DNA from 4 places in the Pantoea sp. Z09 genome. Region 1 is predicted to be linked to each of the others. Evidence: predicted binding sites of a transcription regulator. Region 1 holds the regulator's gene; each other region holds the start of a gene.

Region 1 (3,292 bases):
AGCCCGCCAGGAACAGGCTCATGCTGGCGCTAATCACGCCGGGAGAGGTATTAAAGCTGAGCTGCATCGCGCCAAAAGCGGGCAGATACATATCGGTCGCCAGAAAGCCCAGCATGCTGAGCAGGGCGAGATAGGGCATAAATCCTTTTGATAACGGCATGGTTTTACTCATTCTCATCATTAGTCAGGCAGGTTAAACGCGGCAAAGTGTAAAAGGGTGCGCCCGCCACTGTGAAACGCTAATATTTGCCGAGTGCTGTGAAAAAATTTGAAGGGAAAAAGCATGTGGTCTGAATATGCCCTGGAGGTGGTTGACGCGGTGGCGCGCACCGGCAGCTTTAGTGCGGCCGCCGAAGAGCTGCACCGCGTGCCCTCTGCCGTCAGCTATACGGTGCGTCAGCTGGAAACCTGGCTGGCGGTGCCGCTGTTCGAACGTCAGCATCGCAACGTGGCGTTGACCGCCGCGGGCGAACATTTTGTGCGCGAGGGGCGCGAGGTTATCAAAAAAATGCTTGCCACCCGGCGTCAGTGCCAGCAGCTGGCGAACGGCTGGCGCGGGCAGCTGAGCATCGCGGTGGATCGCATCGTCAAGCTACCACGCAGCCGTCAGCTGGTGACCGACTTCTACCGTCACTTCCCCGACATGGAATTGCACATCAGCTACGAAGTTTTTAACGGCGTCTGGGATGCGCTGGCTGACGGACGCGTCGACGTCGCCATCGGCGCGACGCAGGCGATCCCGGTCGGCGGCCGCTTCTCCTTTCGCGATATGGGCGCGCTCAACTGGCGCTGCGTGGTGGCGCGCCAGCATCCGCTCACCCGGCTGCCGCGGCTCGATGACGACGCGCTGCGCGCCTGGCCGTCGCTGGTGCTGGAGGATACCGCGCGCGCGCTGCCGCGCCGCATGACCTGGACGCTCGACAATCAGCGACGGCTGGTGGTGCCGGACTGGCAGGCGGGGCTGGCGTGTGTGCTGGAGGGATTATGCGTGGCGATGATGCCGGGCCATCTGGCGCGCCCGTTGCTGGATAAAGGCGATCTGGCGGAGCTGACGCTGCCGGCGCCTTTTCCCGAGAGTCCCTGCTGCGTCAGCTGGTCGGAAGCGGGCGCATCGCCCGCGCTAGGCTGGCTGCTTAGCTATCTGGGCGATGCGCAAACCCTGAATCAGGAGTGGCTGAGCGAGGATTAACGGCGGTAGTCGCGGAACGGGCCGTCGCCGACCGAGCGGCGCTCGATCAGGGTCGGATGCACCTCAATGGTCTGCGACTCTTCGCGTTTGCTGGTGATGCGGTCCAGCAGCATCTCCAGCGCTTTCTCGCCCAGCTGCGCTTTCGGCTGATGCACGGTGGTCAGCGCTGGCGTGAAGTAGCGCGCGTTGCGCACGTTGTCATAGCCGATCACCGAAATATCCTGCGGCACGCGCAGTCCCATCTCGTCGGCGGCGCAGATAGCGCCCATCGCCATGATATCGCCGCCGCAGAAAATCGCCGTCGGGCGCTGCTTCTGCTGCAGGATCTGCTGCATCGCCTGGTAGCCCGACTCCGGCTCGAAATCACCCTGCACGATCCACTCCGCGCGCACCGCGATGCCCGCTTCCTCCAGCGCTTTTAAAAAGCCCGCGTGGCGTCCGCCGCCGGTGTTGCGCTCCAGCTGGCCGGGAATGGCGCCGATATCGCGGTGACCGCGTTCGATCAGATAGCGTCCCGCCAGATAGCCGCCCTGGAAAGCGTTATCCAGCACGGTATCGGTAAAGTCGGCGCGCGATTCGCCCCAGTCCATGACCACCATGGGAATATTGCGGTTCTCTTCCAGCATCTTCAGCAGGTCGTCAGGATACTCAGAGCACATCACCAGCAGGCCATCGACGCGCTTTTGCGCCATCATCGACAGGTAGGCGCGCTGTTTCTGCAGATCGTTGTGAGCATTGCCGAGGATCAGGGTATAGCCGCGCTCAAAGCAGTGATGCTCAACCGCCTCGATGATTTCGGCGAAATAGGGTGCCTCGCTGGAGGTGGCAAGCAGCCCCAGCGTTTTCGTGTGATTGACCTTCAGGCTACGCGCAACGGCGCTGGGCGAGTAGTGCAGTTCCTGAATCGCCTGCCAGACGGCGTTGCGCGTCTCTTCCGCGACAAAGCGCGTTTTATTGATAACGTGAGAAACGGTGGTTGTGGAGACACCGGCACGCTTCGCGACATCTTTGATTGTTGCCATTAAAAAGAGACTCCAGAACTTATCAGTAAGCCGCTGATAAGCATAATGTTAATCGTTTGCGTCCGCCAGGATGGTTTTCTGTTAATTCGCTACAGTTTTTTGTCGGTGAAACACGCACTGGGCAGGACAAAACAGGGGCTGTTGCGTGCGAACGGCACGGGCGTTGCGTCAGTTGCGCAACAAAGGCGGGGATTCTAGCAAGGCTTGCGGGATAAAACGAGATTTTTACCGGCGACTGTGGGAAAATCCGCAAGACCCTGACAAATGTGTGGATAAGGAGTAGCTATGAGCACAGATTTAAAACTGGCGCTGATGACCACCGGCGCGGCGCTGCTGATGATCGTGGCCTTTAGCTTTACCGCCGTGATGCACTAACAGCAGCAATAAAAAAACCGGGGACATCCCCGGTTTTCTTTTTTCTTAGCGAATGGTTTTCGGCGTCATCATACGGCGCGCGCCGATATAGTGGCGCTGCCAGTAATCTTCCGACAGCGCGCTAATCTGAATATCTTTCCCGGTGCGCGGCGACTGAATAAACTTGCCGTTGCCGAGGTAAACCCCAACGTGATCCGCCGTGCCGCGGCCGTTGATGCGGAAGAAGACCAGATCGCCTTTCTCCAGCGACTCGCGCTTCACCTCTGCGGCGTCGCGCAGGTGGTACATCTCATTGGCGGTGCGCGGGATACGGAATTTCACTAAGTCCTTATAGGCGTACCAGACCAGGCCGCTGCAGTCGAAACCGGTATGCGGCGAGGTGCCGCCCCACTGATAAGGCTTGCCCAGCTGACCCATCAGCTTGGTCATCGCGGTTTCGCGCGCTTTTTGATAGCGCAGGCGATGGGACTTGCTCATTTTAATGGTGGTAGGATCGTCCGCTTCCAGCAGCCCGGCGCCCGCGGTTTTAGCCGTGCTTAACGGGCGCTGATGACCATAGCGCTTACGGGTGTTTTTAGCGGATTTTTTCTTGTCGCTGACGGGATGAGAGAGGGCGGCCGTGTCGAGTTTCTGCTGTTTTTTCAGTTTGAGTTTTTGCGCAGTCGAGGGGCGAGATTTTTTGGCGCTGGTTTTCACCGGACGGCGT
Region 2 (3,292 bases), 1.3 Mb from region 1:
AGGTAGTCGAGCGCGCCAAGCTGATCGACCAGGCAGCTCGGCAGCGGCTGCGGCTGAATACTTACCGCGCCAACCACTTCGCCACGGCGCAGCCGCTCCTGGGTGCGGGTTTCATCTTCAACCTGCAGATTGAGGCGCACCGGCGAGTCCGCCAGCACCTCTTTTAACGCCGGCAGCAGCCAGGTCGCCAGACTGTCGGCGTTGACCGCCAGCGACAGCAGCAGCGGCGTCGTGCCGCCGTTTTCGTCGCTCAGCCACTCCTCTTCCAGCAGCTCTACCTGATGCAGCAGCGCCAGCAGCTTCTGGCCCTGCTCGGTGGGGCGCGGCGGCACGGTGCGCACCAGCAGCGGCTGACCAAACAGGTTTTCCAGCTGCTTGATGCGCTGGGAGACGGCCGACTGCGTAATGCATAATTTTTGTGCGGCGCGCTCAAAGCCGCGTTCGCGAATCACCGCATCCAGCGCCTGAAGCGTTCGATAATCGGGGCGTTTCATTATTGTTCTCTCTCGTTCAGGATGGACGATACTATGCCATAAAAAATTCATCTGACGCGCTGTGCGCCGGATCTTTACGCGCGCCGCACCGCAGAAAAGGGGCCGCCAGCGCCATTTTTGCGGGCCGGCTTGCAAAGCGATCACGTCAGCCTAAACAGCCGCGCACATTCGGCAAGCGTTGCTTTATACTACGCGCACTTCGTTGTCGCACAGGTTATAAACATACCATGACCCAGGATGAACTGAAAAAAGCCGTAGGCTGGGCCGCGCTGAAATATGTGCAGCCGGGCACCGTCGTCGGCGTCGGCACCGGCTCTACCGCCGCGCACTTTATCGATGCGCTCGCCACCGTGAAACATCAGATTGAGGGGGCGGTCTCCAGTTCGGAAGCCTCTACGCTGAAGCTGAAAGCGCTCGGCATTCCGGTGTTCGATCTCAACGAGATTGACGATCTGGCCATCTACGTCGACGGCGCGGATGAGATCAATCCGCAGATGCAGATGATCAAAGGCGGCGGCGCGGCGCTGACGCGCGAGAAAATCGTGGCGGCGGTGGCGGATAAGTTCATCTGCATCGCCGACGCCTCGAAAGAGGTGGACGTGCTGGGGCGTTTTCCGCTGCCGGTCGAGGTGATCCCGATGGCGCGCGCCTATGTCGCCCGCGAACTGGTTAAGCTCGGCGGCCTGCCGGAGTATCGCCAGCATGTCGTCACCGACAACGGCAACATTATTCTCGACGTGCACAATCTGCGCATTCTCGATCCGAGTGCGCTGGAAAAAACCATCAATGCGCTGCCGGGCGTGGTCACCGTCGGGCTGTTTGCCACACGCGGTGCCGATATTGCCCTGATCGGCACGCCAGACGGCGTGAAAACCATCGAAAAATGATCTGTCCGGCGCGCTCAGCGCGCCGGTTATTTGCACGCGCAAAATATCTTTTCTTACATCGCCTAAATTCGGTGACTTATGTCACATAACCGTCATCGACAGCAGGTTCGTTCTTTGTTCCCGGTTCAGCTCCCGATTTTCTGTGGCAATGTGCTGGGCGCAGGCCTCCCCGTGCTGGCGGCAAGGCAAACGGTTGTCTTGCCGCAGGCGTAAATTTTGATATTTTGACAGAAGGCGCGCTTATGGCGGCCATTGTTGAAATCACAATAGGGTCGGGGAAATGGCAAAGGTATCACTGGAAAAAGACAAGATTAAATTCCTGCTGGTGGAAGGCGTGCATCAGAGCGCGCTGGAGAACCTGCAGGCGGCAGGTTATACCAACATCGAATTCCATAAAGGCGCGCTGGATGCCGATGCGCTGAAATCCGCCATTCGCGATGCGCACTTTATCGGTATTCGCTCCCGCACCCAACTCACCGAAGAGATCTTCGCCGCGGCGGAAAAACTGGTCGCCGTGGGCTGCTTCTGCATCGGCACCAACCAGGTCGACCTTAACGCGGCGGCGACGCGCGGCATTCCGGTGTTTAACGCGCCATTCTCCAACACCCGTTCGGTCGCCGAGCTGGTGATCGGCGAGATGCTGCTGATGCTGCGCGGCATTCCCGAAGCCAACGCCAAAGCGCATCGCGGCATCTGGAATAAAAACGCCCTCGGCTCGTTTGAAGCGCGCGGCAAAAAGCTGGGCATCATCGGCTATGGCCATATCGGCATGCAGCTCGGCGTGCTGGCGGAAAGCCTGGGGATGCACGTTTACTTCTACGACATCGAAAACAAACTGCCGCTCGGCAACGCCACCCAGGTGCGTCATCTGGCCGACCTGCTCAATATGAGCGACGTGGTCAGCCTGCACGTGCCGGAAACGCCTTCTACCCAGGATATGATCGGCGCGCAGGAGCTGGCGCAGATGAAGAAGGGCGCGCTGCTGATCAACGCCTCGCGCGGCACCGTGGTGGATATTCCGGCGCTGTGTGACGCGCTGTCGAGCAAGCATCTTTCTGGCGCCGCTATCGACGTCTTCCCGGTTGAGCCCGCCACTAACAGCGATCCGTTCACTTCGCCGCTGTGTGAATTCGACAACGTGATCCTGACGCCGCACATCGGCGGCTCGACCCAGGAAGCGCAGGAGAATATCGGGATTGAAGTCGCGGGCAAGCTGGCTAAATATTCCGATAACGGCTCTACGCTCTCTGCGGTCAACTTCCCGGAAGTGTCGCTGCCGATGCACGGCGCCAGCGCCAGCCGTCTGCTGCACATTCACGAGAACCGTCCGGGCGTGCTGACGGCGATCAACCAGATCTTTGCCGAGCAGGGCATCAACATCGCCGCGCAGTTCCTGCAAACCTCGCCGCTGATGGGGTATGTGGTGATTGATATCGACGCGCCGCAGGATCGGGCGGACAAAGCGCTGCAGCTGATGAAGGCGATTCCAGGCACCATCCGTGCCCGTCTGCTTTACTGATCGCGCACTATGCAAAAAGGGCCGGCAACGGCCCTTTGATGCAAATCCCGCTTATTCCCACTGCCACAGCCGCGACGGCGTCAGCACCGCGGGCAAAGGCACATCCCACTCCGCCGTTGGCAACTGCTCCACCTGCTGACAATCGTGCGCCACCCCAACGGGTAAGAACCGATGCTGCCGCCAGTTCTGCAGGGTGCGATCGTAGAAGCCGCCGCCCATGCCGAGGCGCTGCCCGCTGCTGTCAAAGGCCACCAGCGGCACCATCATCACATCCAGCTGGTCCAGCGTAATCAACGAACGAATATCGAGCGGCGGTTCGGGAATACGCAGTTTATTCGGCGTCAGCACCGTTTCCGGCGTATAGCGCAGAAACAGCAGATGGCCAGCGGCGA
Region 3 (3,292 bases), 1.1 Mb from region 1:
TACGGTAGGTTTTGCCGTTGCTGGTGTGGGTCAGAGAGTACTGGCGATTCTGCTGAAAGGCGAATTCCACAGGATGCAGCTGCACGGTGAGATACTGGCCTGGCTTAAACGGTGCGACAAGGCCGCCATCCACCGGCGTCAGGGTAAAGCTCTTAATCACCGCGCTCTGCGCCTCGATGGCGCTAATGCGGAAGGCGCGCGTGCCGCGCCAGCCGCCCTGCAGTTGTTCGGTTTCCTGATAAATCGCCTCTTCACGCTGGATAAACACATCCGCCAGCACGCCATAGGCGCGTCCCCATGCCGCCAGCACTTCCTCGCCCGGATTCAGCAGCTCTTTAATCGTCGCCAGCAGGTTTTCGCCAACGATGGCGTACTGCTCTGGCTTAATCAGCAGGCTGGTGTGTTTCTGCGCGATTTTTTCTACCGCCGGCAGCAGCGCCGCCAGATTATCGAGATTCGCCCCATAGGCGCAGATGGCGTTAAACAGCGCTTCGCGCTGATCGCCGTTGCGCTGGTTGTTCATATTGAACACGTTTTTCAGTTCGGGATGCTGCGACAGCATGCGGTCATAAAAATGCGCGGTCAGTTTTGGTCCGACGGCGGCAACAGCGGGAAGAGTCGATTTCACGGTGGCGATGGTTTGTGCGTCAAGCATGGGAGGATCCTCGAGTTACTTAAAGTTGTATTTTAAATACATGTTATGATCGCGCATCAAAGCTTGTAAATAACCCGCAGGGAAATCAGGGGGTTTTGGTGGCAAGCTTTAGGTACAAATTAAAAAAATCTGCGTCACAACCTGAGGAAAAATCGTGGTAATGCCAGCAGGCGGAAAAGCGTAAAAAACCTTTGCCAGCGGCTAGCCAATCGTTTGCGTGTCAGGGCGAATTGGCGCTACCGTCCCCTGGCAAAACGGTTTACACTGTTGGCCTTTGCTCCTTAAGGGAGCCTAAACCGCCGTTAAAAAGTTAGCTGAGTCAGGAGATGCGGATGTTAAAGCGTGAAATGAACATTGCCGATTATGATGCCGAGTTGTGGCAGGCGATGGAGCAAGAGAAAGTGCGTCAGGAAGAGCACATTGAACTGATTGCTTCTGAAAACTACACCAGCCCACGTGTAATGCAGGCGCAAGGTTCGCAGCTCACCAATAAATACGCGGAAGGGTATCCGGGAAAACGCTACTACGGCGGTTGTGAATATGTCGACATCGTTGAGCAGCTGGCCATCGATCGCGCGAAAGCGCTGTTCGGCGCCGATTTCGCCAACGTGCAGCCGCACTCCGGATCGCAGGCTAACTTCGCCGTCTACACCGCGCTGCTGCAGCCGGGCGACACCATCCTGGGTATGAACCTGGCGCACGGCGGTCACCTGACTCACGGTTCGCCGGTCAACCTCTCCGGCAAGCTTTACAACGTCGTGCCTTACGGCATCGATGAGAGCGGCAAAATCGACTACAACGAACTGGCCGAACTGGCGAAAACCCATCAGCCGAAAATGATCGTCGGCGGCTTCTCAGCCTATTCCGGTGTCTGCGACTGGGCGAAAATGCGTGAAATCGCTGACAGCGTCGGCGCTTACCTGTTCGTCGATATGGCGCACGTGGCGGGCCTGGTGGCCGCTGACGTCTATCCGACGCCCGTGCCGCATGCGCACATCGTCACCTCGACCACCCATAAAACCCTGGCGGGTCCGCGCGGCGGCCTGATCCTGGCGAAAGGCGGCGACGAAGATCTTTACAAGAAACTCAACTCTGCCGTCTTCCCGGGCGGGCAGGGCGGTCCGCTGATGCACGTTATCGCCGGTAAGGCGGTGGCGTTCAAAGAGGCGATGGAGCCGGAGTTCAAAACCTACCAGCAGCAGGTGGCGAAGAACGCTAAAGCGATGGTGGAAGTGCTGATCGAGCGCGGCTACGACATCGTCTCAGGCGGTACCCATAACCACCTGTTCCTGATCGATCTGGTAAGCAAAAACCTGACCGGTAAAGAAGCGGATGCCGCGCTGGGCCGCGCCAATATTACCGTCAATAAAAACAGCGTGCCGAACGACCCGAAAAGTCCGTTCGTCACCTCTGGCGTGCGTATCGGGACCCCTGCCGTAACCCGTCGCGGCTTTAAAGAGGCGGAAGTGCGCGAGCTGGCTGGCTGGATCGCCGACGTGCTGGACAACGTTAACGACGAAGCGACCATCGAACGCATCAAGCAGAAAGTGCTGGACGTCTGCGCGCGTCTGCCGGTTTACGCCTGAGCATTTAGCGTGTGACCGCGATAAAGGATGGCCTCGGCCATCCTTTTTTATTGCCGCTTTTAGGCTAAAGTAGCGCGCAATTCTTATTATGGACGGTTACTGCGGGAGGCAGAATGGCGATCGGCTCGGCAAAATGGCTCGGTCTCGGCTATTTCACTTACTTTTTTTGCTACGGCATCTATTTGCCGTTTTGGGGCGTCTGGTTAAAGGGCATCGGACTCGACGCGGAAAAAATCGGGTTGCTGCTCGGCTGCGGCATGGTGGCGCGCTTTATGGGCAGCCTGCTGATCGCATCGCAGGTGAAGCATCCGGCGCAGCTGATCACCGCGCTGCGGCTGCTGGCGCTGATGACCTGCCTGTTTGCCGCTGGCTACTGGGTCGGGCAGCAGTGGCTGTGGCTGCTGCTGGTGATGGTGGGCTTCAATCTTTTCTTCTCGCCGCTGGTGCCGCTCAGCGATGCGCTGGCCGCCACCTGGACGCAGCAGATTGGACTGAAGTACGGTCCGGTGCGGCTGTGGGGCTCGCTGGCGTTCGTCATCAGCTCGGCGCTGACCGGGCTGCTGGTGAATCACTGGTCGTCGCAGGCGATCCTGGCGCTGCTCTCGGTCGGCGTGCTGGCGATGCTGGGCGGCATGCTGTTGCCGCCGCTTACCCAACCGCAGGGGGAAGAGCGCCACGACGCGACGGGCGGCGGCTGGCGGGCGTGGCGCGATTTGCTGCGTGAAAACAGCGTATGGCGCTTTATGCTGTGCGTCACGCTGCTGCAGGGGGCGCACGCCGCCTATTACGGCTTCAGCGCCATCTGGTGGCAGCAGAGCGGCTACTCCTCTTCGGTGGTGGGCTATCTCTGGTCGCTTGGTGTAGTCGCGGAGATTGTGGTGTTCGCTCTGAGCAATCGCCTGTTCCGTCGCTGGCGCGCGCGCGATCTGCTGCTGCTCTCCGGCCTCTGCGCGCTGGCGCGCTGGTCGCTGCTGGGGGCGACGACGGAACTGCCCTGGCTGATTGTGGGACAGATCCTGCACTGCGGCAGCTTTACCGTCTGCCATCTGGC
Region 4 (3,292 bases), 140 kb from region 1:
GCGCGCGTACGCAGTGCCTGCAGCGCCGGTTGCTGGGTGGTGTTCTGCAGCACCAGCAGCCAGGCGTTCTCCAGCCCGCGTGCCTGCGCCGCCGCCTGGGCCACGGCGAGATCCGCCGGGCTTAGCCCGGCCAGTGCCTCTGCCTCCTCGACCACCAGCCCGCCCGCTTTGGTGGCGGCGAGCAGCTTATTGGTGAAGCGGGTGCTGAGCCGCGCCGCCTGCTGGTTCAGGGTTTTGAGTTGCTGTTTGGCTTCCTCCGCCAGGCTGGCGCCGGAGAGCTGATAGTGCTGCCAGGTCACCTCTACCAGCCGCAGCGATTCGGGGTCGAGCGCCAGCGTCTGACGCTGCTGATAAACCGCATCCAGCCGCGCGAAGAGCGCGCCGTTCAGCACGATCTCGTCGTTGAGCGCGGTCAGCTGCGGCGCGATCTCTTCGTCGATCTGCTGCAGATAGTCGCTGGTATTGGCGGAGGTAATGGCGCCGAACACCAGATTGACGCGCTCCAGCAGCTCTCCGCTGCGCTCCAGCGCCTCAAAGGTATTGGCAAAGGTGGGCGCCTCCGGGTTCTGCGCAATCGCCTGCACCTCCTGACGCTTCTCCTCTATGCCCGCCAGAAGCGCCGGCAGAAAATCCTCTTCCGCGATCTGGTCAAACGGCGGCGCCTGATAAGGCAAGGTACTGGCCTGGAAAAACGGGTTGCTTCTGCTGTTCATGCCTCGCTCCTGATTGCCCATGCAAAAGAGTATCCTGGCAGGTTGCCGCCTCCGTCACAACTCAGCGCTGCCAGACCGCGCGTCCGTTGACCCAGGTCTGGGCGATATTGCGATCGTCGCCCAGCGTCATCAGCACAAACAGCCGCTCCCAGATATCTTTACTGTTGTCGATGCGCAGCCGCTGCAGCGGCGAGACGGCCGGATCGAGCACCACAAAGTCCGCCTCTTTGCCCGGCGCGAAATTGCCGATGTGGTGATGCAGATCCAGCGCGTGCGCGCCGCCCAGCGTGGCGTGATAAAACGCCTCCGCCGCGCTGAGCCGATACTGCTGCAGTTGCCCGACTTTGTAGGCCTCTCCCATCGTCTGCAGCATATTGAAAGTGGTGCCCGCACCGACGTCAGTACCGATGCCAATCCTCACGCCCTGCTGCCAGCTGCGCTTGAGGTTAAAAAGGCCGCTGCCAAGAAACAGATTCGACGTCGGGCAAAAGGCGATGGCGGAGTCAGTATCGTGCAGGCACTGCCACTCTTTCTCCTCCAGGTGAAGGCAATGGGCGAACAGGCTGCGGCGTCCGGTCAGCTGGTGGCGATGGTAAACGTCGAGATAGCCGTCATGCTGTGGGAACAGCGCTTTTACCCAGGCCACCTCTTCCGGGTTTTCGCTCAGGTGGGTATGCAGCCAGACGTCGGGATAGCGCTGCCGCAGCTGCTGCACCTTTTCCAGCAGCGCCGGAGAGGAGGTCGGCGCAAAGCGCGGCGTCAGCGCGTAGCTGAGCCGGCCGCGTCCGTGCCAGCGTTCAATCAGCGCCTGGGTGTCGGCGTAGCTCTGCTCCGGCGTTTCCAGCAGCGCGTCCGGCGCGTGGCGATCCATCATGACTTTGCCGGCGATCAGCCGCATCTCCAGCGCCTCGGCCGCGCTGAACAGCGCCTCCACCGACTGCGGATGCACGGTGCCGAACACCAGCGCGCTGGTGGTGCCGTTCGCCAGCAGCTGCTGCAGAAAGAAGGCGGACATGGCGGCGGCGTGATCCGCGCAGTGATACTGGCTTTCAACCGGAAAAGTATACTGATCCAGCCACTGCAGCAGCTGCTCGCCGTAGGCGCCGATCATCTCCGTCTGCGGATAGTGGATATGCGTGTCGACAAAGCCTGGCACGATAAGCCTGCCGCGCAGATCGATCACCTCGGCCGGAGGCGACGTCAGCGAGGCCCAGGGGTGCAGCGCGACAATGCGTCCTGCCTCCAGCAGCAGCACGCCATCCTCGATATAGCGCGCCTGCGCCATGATGGCCTCAGGCTGGTGCGCGATATCGCTAAAATCAAAAAAGCTGGCGCGAATCGCCGTTTGGGTCTGTGACATGGTATTTCCTTAACGCCGCGCGCGGAGGCGGATAACGATCAGAGTGAACAGGCAGATTTTGCAACTGCCATGCCACAACAGCGCCACTATTCAATATGTTATGTAAAAACAGCATTACGTCGTAGAGGGAAAAAACGGTATCGTATGCGCAACCGGTTGCTCCGCTTTCCGCCTGCAGCGCGCCGAACGCTGCTGCCCAGGCCGCTGCTCCTTGCTGGTGCAGCGTGCGCCACCATCGCGCAACCGGCCGCCTGCAAAATCCCTTTACAGCCTGAGCGCGCTTTTGCCGCGCAGCGGCGCGAATGAAGTGGTATGGTGAGCAAGGTCTAACCTGAAAATCAGTTAAGGAACAGTGAGATGATTATTTTTGTTACCGGCGCCACCGCTGGTTTTGGTCAAAGTATCACCCGCCGATTCATTGAAACAGGTCACAAAGTGATCGCCAGCGGCCGCCGCGCCGAGCGGTTGCAGGCGCTGAAAGAGGAGCTGGGCGACAACCTCTATACCGTTCAGCTCGACGTGCGCAACCGCGCGGCTATTGAAGAGACGATCGCTTCGCTGCCGGCCGAGTGGCGCAATATCGACGTGCTGGTGAATAACGCCGGACTGGCGCTCGGTATCGAGCCGGCGCACCGCGCCAGCGTCGAAGACTGGGAAAACATGATCGACACCAACAATAAGGGTCTGGTCTATATGACGCGCGCCCTGCTGCCGGATATGGTGGAGCGCAACGTCGGCCACATTATCAATATCGGCTCCGTTGCCGGAAGCTGGCCCTATGCGGGCGGCAACGTTTACGGCGCGACGAAAGCCTTTGTGCGTCAGTTCAGCCTGAACCTGCGCACCGACCTGCACGGCACCGCGCTGCGCGTCACCGACATCGAGCCAGGCCTGGTGGGCGGCACCGAGTTCTCCAACGTGCGCTTCAAAGGCGACGACGATAAAGCAGATAAAGTCTATGAAGGCGCGACCGCGCTGACGGCGGAAGATGTAACCGAGGCGGTCTACTGGGTGGCGACGCTGCCGAAGCACGTCAATATCAATACGCTGGAGATGATGCCGGTAAGCCAGACGCAGGCCGGTCTGAAAGTGCACAAGCCCTGATGCAGCAGGCCAGCCCGTCGGGCTGGCTTTCTCAGGCGCGGCCCCAGCCCGCCACGATAATCAGCATGCCGCAAAAGGCCACCAGCGCCCCGCTCCAGTCCCACGCGCTCAGCTT

Evidence for each region. The regulator PurR, encoded in region 1, represses purine synthesis genes. The targets are predictions, from matches to a motif close to CANGCAAACGTTTGCNTG.
Region 2: serA (phosphoglycerate dehydrogenase) is a predicted target of PurR. The motif match lies at 1,564-1,581, and genes of this name have one in related genera.
Region 3: glyA (serine hydroxymethyltransferase) is a predicted target of PurR. The motif match lies at 858-875, and genes of this name have one in related genera.
Region 4: guaD (guanine deaminase) is a predicted target of PurR. The motif match lies at 2,310-2,327, and genes of this name have one in related genera.

Annotation. Positions count from the first base shown of each region.
Region 1 is NZ_CP092373.1:2,090,337-2,093,628, reverse strand. Features, by position in the region: gene punC (purine nucleoside transporter PunC) at 1-160, opposite strand, end outside; gene punR (DNA-binding transcriptional activator PunR) at 284-1,189, shown strand; gene purR (HTH-type transcriptional repressor PurR) at 1,186-2,211, opposite strand; gene MC269_RS10005 (YnhF family membrane protein) at 2,497-2,586, shown strand; gene MC269_RS10000 (C40 family peptidase) at 2,632-3,292, opposite strand, start outside.
Region 2 is NZ_CP092373.1:748,581-751,872, forward strand. Features, by position in the region: gene MC269_RS03645 (LysR family transcriptional regulator ArgP) at 1-494, opposite strand, end outside; gene rpiA (ribose-5-phosphate isomerase RpiA) at 722-1,381, shown strand; gene serA (phosphoglycerate dehydrogenase) at 1,662-2,900, shown strand; gene MC269_RS03660 (5-formyltetrahydrofolate cyclo-ligase) at 2,952-3,292, opposite strand, start outside.
Region 3 is NZ_CP092373.1:944,036-947,327, forward strand. Features, by position in the region: gene hmpA (NO-inducible flavohemoprotein) at 1-655, opposite strand, end outside; gene glyA (serine hydroxymethyltransferase) at 988-2,241, shown strand; gene MC269_RS04540 (3-phenylpropionate MFS transporter) at 2,355-3,292, shown strand, end outside.
Region 4 is NZ_CP092373.1:1,951,654-1,954,945, reverse strand. Features, by position in the region: gene dcp (peptidyl-dipeptidase Dcp) at 1-713, opposite strand, end outside; gene guaD (guanine deaminase) at 775-2,073, opposite strand; gene ydfG (bifunctional NADP-dependent 3-hydroxy acid dehydrogenase/3-hydroxypropionate dehydrogenase YdfG) at 2,431-3,177, shown strand; gene MC269_RS09325 (YnfA family protein) at 3,209-3,292, opposite strand, start outside.